DNA from 2 places in the Sphingobium sp. PAMC28499 genome. Region 1 is predicted to be linked to the other one. Evidence: riboswitches for the same ligand, from Rfam matches in the RefSeq annotation. Region 1 holds a riboswitch; the other holds the start of a gene.

Region 1 (6,565 bases):
CCGATCGGCATCGCCGGCTTCGCCCAGGCGCGTGCGCTCTCGACCGGCTTCAACGACACGCCGGAAAAGGCGTCGCGTCCCTATGACGTCAACCGTGACGGCTTCGTCATGGGCGAAGGCGCGGGCGTGGTCGTGCTGGAAGAATATGAGCGGGCCAAGGCGCGCGGCGCGAAAATCTATGCCGAAGTCATCGGCTATGGCCTGACCGGCGACGCCTATCATGTCACTGCGCCGCACCCGGAAGGCAATGGCGGTTTCCGTTCGATGCAGATGGCGCTCAAGCGTTCGGGCCTGTCGCTGGAAGATATCGACTATGTGAACGCGCATGGCACTTCGACCCCGCTGGGCGACGAGCTGGAACTGGGCGCGGTCAAGCGTCTGTTCGGCGATCATCTGGGCAGCATGTCGATGTCGTCGACCAAGTCGGCGATCGGCCACCTGCTGGGCGGCGCGGGCGCGGTGGAGAGCATCTTCTGCATCCTCGCCATGCGCGACCAGATCGTGCCGCCGACGCTCAACCTCGACGAGCCGAGCGAAAGCTGCAAGGGCGTGGACTTGGTCCCGCACGTCGCCAAGGAGCGCAAGGTGCGCGCGGTGCTGAACAACTCGTTCGGCTTCGGCGGCACCAACGCCTCGCTCATCATGAAGGCGATCTGATACGCCTGATCCTCCCCTAAAAAGGGGAGGATCATGTAAGCCATAGCCGGTTGGGCATTATTTGGGTCGGGCAGTTGGGATGATGGCAAGACGATCCGGCGCAAATCCGGTGCGGCGACTGGGCTGCATCATCCTTCTGATCGGCCTGGCCGTTGTCGCCTTTGTTGGTTTCCGCTTCGTTCATGGCTGGACCGAGACGGGGCCGGCCACCCAGAATATCAGCATCGTCGTACCGGAGGGATCGACCCTGTCCGATGCCGCGGTGCTGCTGAAATCGGCCGGCGCGGTGCGTTCGGCCGATGCCTTCCTGACCCGCGCGAAGGTCTTTGGCGGCGCCAAGCCGATCAAGGCCGGCGAGTTCGTGGTGCCCAAGGGCGCCAGCAACCGCGAGATATTGTCGATCCTGCAGGGCGGCAAGACGCTGACCCGGCTGGTTACCATCCCCGAAGGCATGCCGTCGATCCTGGTGCAGGAACGGCTGATGGCGAATGACGAGCTGACCGGCGAAGTCGCGGTGCCGCAAGAGGGCAGCGTGCTGCCCGACAGCTATGCCTTCGACAAGGGCGAGCCGCGCGCCGCCGTATTGAAGCGGATGCAGGCGGCGATGGACAAGGCGCTGGCGAAGCTCTGGGCCGAACGCGCGCCCAACACGATCGCCAAGTCGCCCCAGGAGGCGATCATCCTCGCCTCGATCGTCGAGAAGGAAACCGCGATCGCCAAGGAGCGGCCGATGGTCGCGGGCGTCTACAGCAACCGTCTGCGCAAGAATATGATGCTGCAGGCCGACCCGACGATCATCTATCCGATCACCAAGGGCAAGCCGCTCGGCCGCCGGATCAAGAAGTCTGAGATCGCCGACGTCAACGACTACAACACCTATGCCATGACCGGCCTGCCCAAGGGGCCGATCGCCAATCCGGGCCGCCTGTCGATCCTGGCGGTGCTGCATCCGGCCGAGACGAATGCGCTCTATTTCGTCGCGGACGGGAAGGGCGGCCATATCTTTGCCGACACCTATCAGCAGCATAATGAGAATGTGCGGAAGTGGTTCGAGATCCGCCGCGCGCGGGGCGAGCTGTAAAGCCCGGCTTGGCCGATATATAGCCGGGCTTGCCACATGGTCCGGCGCGCGCTAGGGACAGTGCAGCATCAAGAGTTGGGGCGACGCCCAACGCCAACCTGCCGTTCCGGGCAAGGTGGCACTCCCGATCCGGGAGGATGTGGCCGATCCGGCAACAAAGCGGACCTCAGCCACCGATCGTCGCCCCGCCAGGAAGGACTGACGAGACGTGCCGATCAAGATTGCCGACGACCTGCCCGCCCGCCGCACGCTGGAAGCCGAGGGCGTTGCCGTGATGGGCGAGGCGGATGCGGTGCGGCAGGATATCCGCCCGTTGCGGATCGCGCTGCTGAACCTGATGCCCAACAAGATCGATACCGAGACGCAGCTTGCGCGGCTGCTCGGCGCCTCGCCGTTGCAGGTGGAACTGACGCTGGTGCGGATCAGCGACCATGTGTCGCGCAACACCTCCGCCGATCATATGCAGTCCTTCTACCGCGCCTGGACCGATGTGCGCGACGAGCGGTTCGATGGCTTCCTGATCACCGGCGCGCCGGTCGAGCATCTGCCGTTCGAGGAGGTGAGCTACTGGCAGGAACTGCGCGCGATCTTCGACTGGACCCAGACCCATGTGCATCGTTCGCTCAGCATCTGCTGGGCGGCGCAGGCGGCGCTCCATCATTTCCACGGGGTCGAGAAACATGCGCTGGAGCGCAAGGCGTTCGGCGTGTTCCGCCATCGCAACCATGCTCCGGCCTCGCCCTATCTGCGGGGCTTTTCCGACGATTTCTCGATCCCCGTGTCGCGCTGGTCGGAAGTGAGGCGGGAATCGCTGCCGCTCGATCGCGGGCTGCAACTGCTGGCCGACAGCGCGGAGACCGGGCCTTGCCTGGTCCATGATCCGCGCCATGGCTTCCTGCACATGTTCAACCATGTCGAATATGACACGCGCACCCTGGGCGACGAATATGCGCGCGACGGCGGCCGCCAGATGCCGGCCCATTATTTCCCGGATGACGACCCGACCCGGCCGCCGGAAAATCGCTGGCGCAGCCATGCCCATCTGCTGTTCGGCAACTGGATCAACGACCTCTACCAGACCGCGCCGTTCGACGTGGACATGATCGGCCAGGAGATATTGCAGAGCGCGGCCTGATCGGCGCCGATCAGCGCAGCAGACCCTTGGCCGCCTGACTGCGGGCGTAGAGCCACTGGCCGATGCCGATCAGGACGATGACGGTCGGGAAGATCGCCGCGCCCGCGCCCTTCACCGCCAGCAGGTCGGTGTGAAGGAATGTGTATCCGAACTGGACGATCACCGCGAGCAGCGACAGCAGGAACAGCGGCACCGCGACGCGGCGGCGCAGCAGCAGGGCGATCGCGCCCAGCGTGCCAGCGCCCACCGCCACCGCATAGACGGCCCAGGCCCAGCCGGGCATCTGGGCAAAGACGCGTGCGGTGTCGGGATCGGTTTTGGCGAGTTCGCCGAGGTCGGCGCCATATTGCATGACGAAGGCGGCGACCCCCATCAGGTTCCATAGCAGCAGGATGACGGCGATGATGACGAAGGATGCCGGTGCGCGCATGATGCTTCCCCTCCTGGGCCGCGCCTGCTTGCCGGGCGCGGCATCTGTCATCATATAGCCTGTCCCGGCCGGGCGAAAGTCCGCCATCGCGTTGCAGGGAGGCGGTCCTGGCTGATCCGATCATTGTCACCGCGCTGCTGGGCGCCGCCGATTTCGCCTGGGCGGATGGCTTGCGCCGCGCCCATTTTCCGCCCGAACGCAATCAGGTGCCGGCGCATGTCACCCTGTTCCATCATCTGCCGCCTTCGCTGCTGCCGGAACTCAGGACGCGGATGAAACAGATATGTGCCGGCCCGGCGCCACGGGCGCGGCTGGGCGATGTGCTGCTATTGGGGCAGGGGGTCGCCTATCGCATCGACAGTCCCGATCTGGCGGCGTTGCGGGACGAATTGGCGGACGCCTTCACAGGCCTGCTGACGCCGCAGGACCAGGCCGGCTTTTGCCCGCATCTGACCGTGCAGAACAAGGTGGAGCCCAGGGTTGCGCGGGCGCTGGCCGACCGATTGCGCGCCGATTTCCATCCCCGCCCGATCGCAATCGCAGGCCTGGCCGCCTGGCACTATCGCGGCGGACCATGGGAACTGGCAAGCGAGACCCGGTTTCGCGGGTAGGGGGGATTTGGGTGGTTTTCCGCTATTCCCCTCCCGCACGCGGGAGGGGCTGCGAGACTTATGCGCGAAGCGCATTAGTCGCAGCGGGGTGGGCTTGTGCGACGTCCATCCCACCCCCCAACCCCCTCCCGCCTGCGGGGGGGGGGGAACAGGGCTGCTCTTGGTCGTCAGCCGTCAAAACCCGATACCTTCATTGCTTCGCTACGCCTGCAATGGCGGGGTTCGCTCGCTTCCCGGCCGTCTTTCCTACTCGGCATTTTTCTGGTCCACCCTGTGGGATGGAATTGGCCGCTCCCATTGCCCCGATATCGACCTTGCTGCAGCGTCCTGCCGCAACAAGTCTGTCGCGTCATGGTAGCCTGATCGTCGCTTCGCTGGCGCGTCGGTGTCGCTTCACAGGCGCGCGATTGTCGCGCTGCCGTCGCTTTCCGATGATCCTGTGCGTGGAAAATGGCGCAAAACGGGGCGACGACACTGTGAACTTCGTAGGAAAATCCGATTGTCGCGTCGTCGCCTACCGATCAGGCGAGGCCCACTTCCTTGAGCGGGATGCCGGCATCGGCCAGCTGCACGGGATCGAGATGGGCGCCCGACAGCACATGGGCGCGGCCCTGGACATAGTCCTTGACGGCATTGACGCAGTCGAGCGCGATCAGCTTGCCGCCCTTCAAATAGACGACCGAGAAGCTGCGGGTGGCGGGATCGCCGCGCAGTACCGTCTGGTCGAAACCGGTCGAGAGGCCCACGGTCTGGAGCTTGAGATCATATTGGTTCGACCAGAACCAGGGCACGGCGTCATAGGCTTCTTCCTTGCCAAGGATGTGGGCCACCGCGGTCTTGGCCTGGTCATTGGCGTTCTGGACGGATTCGAGGCGCATCTGCGCGCCGCCGGCAAAGCGGTTGGCATGGGACGCGCAATCGCCCACGGCATAGATGTCGGGCAGCGAGGTGCGGCAATATTCGTCGACGTCGACGCCATTGCCGCCGGCCGCGCCCGCCGCGATCAGCGGGCCGGTTTCGGGCACGATGCCGATGCCCACGATCACCATGTCGGTCTCGATCCGCTCGCCATCCTGCATCAGCACCGCGGTGGCCCGGCCGTCCTCGACCGCGATACAGTCCATCTTTGCGCCGGTGCGCAGATCGACGCCATGGGCGCGATGCTCCGCCTCGTAGAAGCGCGACAGATCCTCGCCCGCGACGCGGGCCAGCACCCGGTCGAGCGCTTCGAGCAGGACGACGGTCTTGCCGAACTTGGAGAGGACGGCGGCCGCCTCCAGCCCGATATAGCCGCCGCCGATGATGGTGACATGGCTGACGCTGTCGATCTTCGCCATCATCGCGTCGACATCGTCGCGGCGGCGCACGGCATGGACATTGGCGGCTTCGGCGCCGCTACAGGTGAGCATCCGGGGGCTGCCGCCGGTACACCAGATCAGCTTGTCATAGCCGATTTCCGCGTCGCCGACGGTGACGAACTTGCCGACCGGATCGACGCTCCTGACCCGCTTGCCCAGAAGCATGTCGATCTTGCGCTCGTCCCAGAAGGCGGCGGGGCGGATCAGGATACGGTCGAAGCTCTTGTCGCCGGCGAAATATTCCTTGGAGAGGGGCGGGCGCTCATAGGGCGGATCCTTCTCGTCGCCGATCATGCCGACCGAGCCTTCGAAACCGTGTTGCCGCAGCGAGATCGCCGCCTGCGCACCGGCATGGCCGGCCCCCACGATCAGAACGTCATAATAGCTCATCCGCCCGCTCATCCTCTTTTATCCGGGGCTTTGCTTGGCGGCATTTGGCGGTGCTGGCAAGCGCCGATGTGGCGGGGCGGGCAAGCGATGCCCGCCAACCATCGTCGGGGCGGTGCGCGCCGGTCAGGACATGGTCAGAACGCCCTCATAGGCGCGGTCTTCCAGCGCCTTGCCGGCGCCCATGGCGACGCACATCAGGGGCGTGTCGGCGATCCGCACGGGCAGGCCGGTGGCTTCGGACAGCGCCTCATCCAGCCGGCGCAGCAGCGCGCCGCCGCCGGTCAGGGTGATGCCCTCGTCAATGATGTCGGACGACAGTTCCGGCGCGGTCTGTTCCAGCGCGGTCATCACCGCCATCACGATCTGGCCGACCGGTTCGGACAGGGCGTCGCAGATTTCCGCTTCGCTGATGGTCATTTCGGCCGGGCGACCATTCACCAGGTCGCGGCCCTTGACGATGATCCGCTCGCCCTCGCCATCGGGCGGGGTGGCGCAGCCGATCGCGCATTTGACCCGTTCGGCGGTGGCTTCGCCGATCATCAGATTATGGACGCGGCGGATGTGCGAGGCGATCGCGTCGTCCAGCTTGTCGCCGCCGACGCGGGCCGAATTGCTGTAGGCGATGCCGTTGAGCGACAGCACGGCCACTTCGGTCGTGCCGCCGCCGATATCGACCACCATCGCGCCGCGCGGTTCGGTGACGGGCAGGCCGGCGCCGATCGCCGCGGCCATCGGCTCCTCGATCAACTGCACCCGCGCCGCGCCGGCGTTGGAAGCCGCATCGCGCAGCGCGCGCCGTTCGACCATGGTGGAGCCGGTCGGCACGCAGATCACGACATCATAGCGGCGGCCGAAACGTCCGCCGTCCTGCGCCTTCTCGACGAAATGCTTGATCATCTGTTC
Region 2 (6,565 bases), 480 kb from region 1:
CCCGGCCCGACCAATTCGCTCGACCTGCCGCCGTCCAGCAACGCGGCCCAGCCCGCCCCCTTCCCGCGCGAAGTCACCGCCTTCATGGTCGACCGCGACAGCTGCGACCATTTTCGCGGCGAGGAACCCTATGATGCGGAACGGCGCGCCTATATCGAGGAAAGCGTGGCGGAACTCTGCTCCGGCACCGACGCGAAGCTCGCCTTGCTGCGCAAGCGCTACGAAAAGATGCCGGACGTCATCAGCGCGCTGAGCAGCTATGACGCCCGGATCGAGGGTGAGGAACCCTGAGGCCGCTTCAGGGTGAAGGCGGCGTTTCGAGCGACTGAAGCGCGTTCAGCCGGAACGCATAGATGCTGCCACGACCGCCAATCTGGCCATTTCCCCCAGCTTGGCCGGCACGTCCCGCTTTGCCATCATCGCCATCGCGCCCGCCGCTACACATGCCCGGCCGCGAACCATGCGATCCGTGCGATCCGCCTGCACCAGCGGCTCCCGCTCCGCCGCCTTTTCCAGCCGCTCCACCACTTGTCAGAATGTCACCCGCGGTAAAGATATCCGTCACCACGGGCAGGCCGATGACATAGACACGACCGCCATTGCCGCCATTTCCCCCTGCGCCGCCATTCCCGCCCGAACCACCGCGCCCACCATTGCCTCCATTGCCGGGGCCACTCTTGCAGATCTTCCAACTCGCTCGTCCGCCTCTACCATCCGCGCCGGCTCCGCCTTTGCCGCCCGAACCGCCGGCTCCCCCCGCGCCGCCCGGCACGCCTCGAAAATCAACGGCAATGCGCGCCTGGTTGATCTGCTCTGGTGTATTGATCGCCTCCAGCCGCCCAGCGACAATATAGATGTCGGGCACCGCGATCGTGCCACCGGGGCGGCCATCGGTGCCACTGCCGCCCTGACCACCCGGACCACCATTTGCACCCGTGCGCTTGCCCTTGCGCCCGCCAGCGCCGGTTGCGCCAGCTTGGCCCTTCGGTCCTGCCAGCAGCGCCATGTTGCGTTGAATGCTCAGCAAAGATTGTGGGTCTTCGATCCGCATCCGTCTGGCAAACAACAATACCCAGGGGTGTGCGCCGGTAAATTCGATCGTCGAATTTTTCTTGAAAACCATTTCCTTGGCAGCGACCGTCTGGCCCTTCACCTTTTCGACGCCCCGTATCTGCACCGTCTCCGTGGCCCAATAGGCCCGGCCGATCGCCGCGCGCACCTCCGGCGGCAGCGCGGCCAGATCGGCGGTCTCGATCGCCGCCCGCGCTTCGGCCATCGGTGCCGCCTCCTGCGCCTGCCCCGGCTGCGGCGCCATGACGCCCAGCAGCAACCATCCGATCCTCTTCATGACAGCCTCCGTCCACGCACCGGCCCCTGTGCCGGCGGCGTGATGAAGGCCCGGATCAGCGCCTCTTTTCAATTGGCTGGACCAGGCAAGATCATCCGCTTTGGAGCATCCTCAACGGATCATCCCGCTATCCGACCCCGCTGCATGATGACATTTCGATATCGTAACAAGGACATGGGCGAACGCGCACCCGCGCCCGCGCGCGCATGCCCTTGCGCCTATTCGGATCAGCTTGTGGTCAGGCGGCGACCGCCAGGCAGGCTTCCCTGATGTCGCGAGCCAGTTCGTCGACCCGCTCCACCTGCGCATCCCAGGCGAACATGAATCGCGCGCCGCCGCCGATGAAGGTGTAGAAACGCCAGCCACGCGCGCGCAGCGCGTCCAGCACCGGCGCGGGGGCCGACAGGAACAGCGCATTGGCCTCCACCGGGAAGATCGGGCTGACATCGGGCAGGTCGGCGATCGCCGCCGCCAGCCGGCGCGCGCAATCATTGCCGTGGCGGGCGTTGCGCAGCCAGGCGCCGCTTTCCAGCAGGCCGATCCACGGCGCCGACAGGAAACGCATCTTCGACGCCAGTTGCCCCGCCTGCTTGCAACGATAGTCGAAATCCTGCGCCAGCGCGCGATCGAAGAAGATCACCGCCTCGCCCACGGCCATGCCATTCTTGGTGCCGCCAAAGCAGAGCACGTCGACCCCCGCCTTCCAGCTGATCTCCGCCGGGTCACAGCCCAGGCTGGCGCAGGCATGGGCGAAGCGCGCGCCGTCCATATGCAGTTTCAGCCCCAGTTCGCGGCACACGGCAGAAATCGCGCGCACTTCATCGATCGTGTAGACCAGACCGGTCTCGGTCGGCTGGGTGATGGTGACGACGCGCGGCTTGGGGAAATGAATGTCGGAGCGGCTGGTTGCCAGTTGGCGGATCGCGTCGGGCGTCAGCTTGCCATCGACGGATGTTGCCGCGAGCAGCTTCGACCCGTTGGAGAAGAATTCGGGCGCGCCGCATTCGTCGGTCTCGACATGGGCGGCGGCCGAACAGATGACGCTATGATAGGATTGGCACAGCGCCGCGAGCGCCAGCGAATTGGCGGCCGTGCCGTTGAAGACGAAGAACACCTCCGCATCGCCGCCGAACAGGGTGCGGAAATTGTCGGCCGCGCGCTGCGTCCATTCATCCTCGCCATAGGCCGTCGCCGATCCGCTGTTCGCCGCGAGCATCGCATCGAGCGCCTCGGGGCAGGCTCCGGCATAATTGTCGCTGGCAAATTGCTGTGTGGAAATGGGCACGTCATGCTTCCGTCTGCTGGTGTGTGACCAAGCATCGGATCAACGTCGTCGTGGCTGCATGTCCCGTTGGATTGCCGGTCCGGCCACATCCCCCTCTTTCGAAAGGCACCACCTTGCTCGGGGAGCAGGTTGGTGTCGGACGTTGGCCCGACTCTTGATGTTGCCGGGGCGATTATCGGCCGGGCGATGCCGCGTCAAGCATCAGCGCAGCAGCGCCTCTATCCCCTTCGCCAGATCGATGTCCCGCTGCGACAGGCCGCCGGCATCATGGGTGGTGAGCGTGATTTCGACCCGATTATAGACGTTCGACCATTCGGGATGATGGTCGGCCTTTTCCGCCAGCAGCGCGACGCGCGTCATGAAGCCGAAGGCGGCGACGAAGTCGGGAAAGGTGAAGCTGCGCGCGATCCCGTCCGGTTCGGCGACCGCCGTCCATTCGGGCAAATCCGCCAGCGCGATCGCCCGTTCCGTTTCGTTCAGTCTGGCAAGCATTTCTCTATCCTGCGTTATTTCTTTCGCCTATGTGACAGCCATGCCTGACACTGGTCAATCGTTCCGCTTCGCCCCTACCCCACAGGAAATCGAGACACTCGCGCTGGAGGCCCTGAGCCGCCTGCCCGAGCCGTTCCGTTCCTATCTCTCCAATGTCGTGATGCTGGTCGAGGATTTCGCCGACGCCGATATCCTGAAGGAGATGGAGATTGACGATCCGTTCGGCCTGACCGGCCTCTATAGCGGCCGTCCCTTCGGGCAGGAGGCGCAGACCGGCGACCTGCCGCCGACCGTGCATCTTTTCCGCCGCCCGCTGCTCGACGAATGGGTCGAGACCGGCGTGCCGCTCGAAGCGCTCATCACCCATGTCGTGGTGCATGAGGTCGGCCATCATTTCGGCCTGTCGGACATCGACATGCATGTGCTGGAGGATATGGTCGCCCCATGAGCGGCGCGGCGCTGCGCCTGTCGGGCCTGGCCTGTCTGCGCGGCGGACGCCTGCTCTTTGCCGGCGTCGACCTGGTGCTGGCGGCCGGCGGCAGCGCCTTGCTGCACGGCGCCAACGGCATCGGCAAGTCGAGCCTGCTGCGCCAGTGCGCCGGACTGCTGCCCGTCTATGCCGGGACCATCGACCGCCAGGGCAGCGTCGCGCTGGCCGACGAGCGGCTGGCGCTCGACATGGAATTGCCGCTCCACCGCGCGCTCGGCTTCTGGGCACGGCTCGATCGGGTTGATGCGGCCGCGCTCGACCGCGCGCTCCACGCCATGGCGCTCGCCCCCTTGCGCGACGTGCCCGTGCGCATGCTTTCCACCGGCCAGCGCAAGCGCGCCATGCTCGCCCGCGTGATCGCCAGCGGCGCGGATATCTGGCTGCTCGACGAACCGGCCAATGGCCTGGACGATGCGTCGGTCGCGCTGCTCGGCGCGGCGGTGGCGGACCATCTGGCGGCCGGCGGCATCGTCGTCGCCGCCTCGCACCAGCCATTGCCGCTGACCGATCCGGTGCGGATCGCCATGGCCGCCCATGTGCCGGACCCGGCGCAGGAGGCGTCATGCGACTGATCGCCCTGCTCGTCGCCCGCGACCTGGGACAGGCCTGGCGCTCGGCCGGACTGTGGCTGCCGGTCGCCTTCCTGTTGCTGGTCGCCAGCCTCTACCCCTTTGCGGTCGGTCCCGACGCCGCCCTGCTCGCCCGCACCGGTGGCGGCATGCTGTGGATCGCGGCGCTGCTCGCCAGCCTGCTGCCGGTCGATCGGCTGGTCGCGCCCGATCGCGACGCCGGCATCCTGGACCAGATCGCGCTGCGCGGCATCAGCGAGGAGATGGTGGTGATCGCCCGGCTGATCGCCCATTGGCTGGGCTTCGGCCCGCCGCTGATGATCGCCGCCCTGCCTGCCGCCGCGCTGCTGAAGCTGGACGGCGCGACGATCCTGACGCTGGAGGCCGGGCTGCTGATCGGCACGCCCGCGCTTGCGGCGCTCGGCCTGCTGGTGGCGACGCTGACCGCCGGACTGCGCTCGTCGGGCGCGCTGGCGGGCCTGCTCGCCCTGCCGCTGGCGGTGCCGCTGCTGATCTTTGGCGCAGGCACGCTGGGCGACGGCAGCGGCGCCGCGTTCAAATTCCTCGGCGCCGCCTCCCTGCTGCTGGTCGCGATCACGCCGATCGCAGGCGGCGCGGCGATCCGCGCGGGCCGGGAATGAGGTTTGTGCAACGCGCAAGGCGTTGACATTGGCGGGCCGCAATGGTCCCATGCTGCATCGCAACAAACTCCGATAGCGGGGCATCCCCGCCAAGCGCGAGGTGCCCGATGCCCGATCCGACTGCCGAGCCGCAAAGCCGCCTGATCGACCTGGCCCTGCAGGGCGGCGGCGCCCATGGCGCCTTCACCTGGGGCGTGCTCGACCGCCTGCTGGAGGAACCCTGGCTGCGGATCGACGGCATATCGGGCACGTCGGCCGGGGCGATGAACGCGGCCGTGCTGGCCAGCGGCTATGCCCATGGCGGCGCGCCGGGCGCCCGCCGCGCCCTCACCCGCTTCTGGAGCAAGGTGTCGGACGGGGCGATGTTCAGCCCGTTCCGCCGGAGCCCGCTCGACATAGCGCTCGGCCGCTGGACGCTCGATTATTCGCCACTCTATGTCGGCATGGACCTGATGGCGCGGCTCTGCTCGCCCTATGATCTCAATCCGGGCGGGTTCAATCCGCTGACCGACATCCTCAACGAATGCGTCGATTTCGACCATCTTGCCGCCAGCCCGATCCGCCTGTTCATCACCGCGACCAGCGTGCGCACCGGCCAGGCCCGCGTGTTCCGCAATGCGGAGATCACCCCCGACGTTCTGCTCGCCTCCGCCTGCCTGCCGACCATGTTCCACGCGGTCGAGATCGATGGCGAGGCCTATTGGGACGGCGGCTATTCGGGCAATCCGACGCTGACGCCGCTGGTGCGCGACTGCGATTCGGACGACACCATCCTGATCCAGGTGAACCCGGTCGAGCGCGCCACCGACCTCTATGCCGCGCGCGACATTGCCAGCCGGTTGAACGAGATTTCCTTCAACGCCGTGCTGTTGCAGGAAATCCGGATGATGGCGCTGCTGCGCCAGGTTGCCGACCCCGGCCATGGCGAGGGCGAAAAATGGGCGAAGATGCGCATCCACCGCATCGCCAGTGCCGACATGCTGCAATTCGGCCATTCGTCCAAGCTGAACGCCGAATGGGCTTTCTTGTGGAAACTCAAGAAGATCGGGCGCAAGGCGGCGGACGATTTCCTGAAGGATCATGGCCAGGCGATCGGCCGGGAATCGACGCTCGATATCGACGCGCTGCTCGCCCATGTCTGACGCGCTCAGCTTCCTCGGCATATTGGTCGCGCTCGGTGCGCTGATCGCCATGGCCTATCGCGGCTGGAGCGTCCTGTTCCTCGCCCCGGCGCTGGCGATGATCGCCGCCAGCTTTTCGGGCTATCCGATGCTGGCGAGCTGGACCCAGATATTCATGGTCGCCGCCGCGGGCTTCCTCGCCCAATTTTTCCCGCTCTTCCTGCTCGGCGCGATCTTCGCCAAACTGATGAACGACAGCGGATCGGTGCGCACCATTGCCGATGCCATGATCGGCTGGCTGGGGTCCGGCCGCGCGATCATGGCGGTGGTGCTGGCCGGCGCGATCCTGACCTATGGCGGGGTCAGCCTGTTCGTCGCCTTCTTCGTGCTGGTGCCGATGGCACAGGCGCTGTTCCACGCCGGCAACATTCCCCGGCGGCTGGTGCCCGCGACCATCATCCTGGGCACATCGACCTTCACCATGACTGCCCTGCCCGGCACGCCCGCGATCCAGAATGTCATTCCCATGCCCTTCTTCGGCACCTCCATCTATGCCGCGCCGGGCCTAGGCCTGATCGCCGCGGTCATCATGCTGGCGGTGGGGCTGGGCTGGCTGCTG

The links. A riboswitch is a leader RNA that binds a small molecule or an ion and turns the genes downstream of it on or off. The one in region 1 is predicted to bind S-adenosylmethionine.
Region 2: it holds a riboswitch for S-adenosylmethionine, as region 1 does, so the genes downstream of both, E5554_RS10510 (low specificity L-threonine aldolase) here and metA (homoserine O-succinyltransferase) in region 1, are expected to answer to the same signal.

The regions. Positions count from the first base shown of each region.
Region 1 is NZ_CP039248.1:2,638,616-2,645,180, forward strand. Features, by position in the region: gene fabF (beta-ketoacyl-ACP synthase II) at 1-657, shown strand, start outside; gene mltG (endolytic transglycosylase MltG) at 767-1,738, shown strand; SAM-I-IV-variant riboswitch at 1,799-1,907, shown strand; gene metA (homoserine O-succinyltransferase) at 1,947-2,873, shown strand; gene E5554_RS12835 (sugar transporter) at 2,884-3,303, opposite strand; gene E5554_RS12840 (2'-5' RNA ligase family protein) at 3,411-3,914, shown strand; gene E5554_RS12845 (FAD/NAD(P)-binding oxidoreductase) at 4,436-5,662, opposite strand; gene E5554_RS12850 (rod shape-determining protein) at 5,786-6,565, opposite strand, start outside.
Region 2 is NZ_CP039248.1:2,161,241-2,167,805, reverse strand. Features, by position in the region: gene E5554_RS10525 (hypothetical protein) at 1-291, shown strand, start outside; gene E5554_RS23460 (hypothetical protein) at 299-1,348, opposite strand; gene E5554_RS10510 (low specificity L-threonine aldolase) at 1,587-2,633, opposite strand; SAM-I-IV-variant riboswitch at 2,691-2,799, opposite strand; gene E5554_RS10505 (4a-hydroxytetrahydrobiopterin dehydratase) at 2,835-3,125, opposite strand; gene E5554_RS10500 (metallopeptidase family protein) at 3,166-3,573, shown strand; gene ccmA (heme ABC exporter ATP-binding protein CcmA) at 3,570-4,187, shown strand; gene E5554_RS10490 (heme exporter protein CcmB) at 4,178-4,825, shown strand; gene E5554_RS10485 (patatin-like phospholipase family protein) at 4,933-5,967, shown strand; gene E5554_RS10480 (GntP family permease) at 5,960-6,565, shown strand, end outside.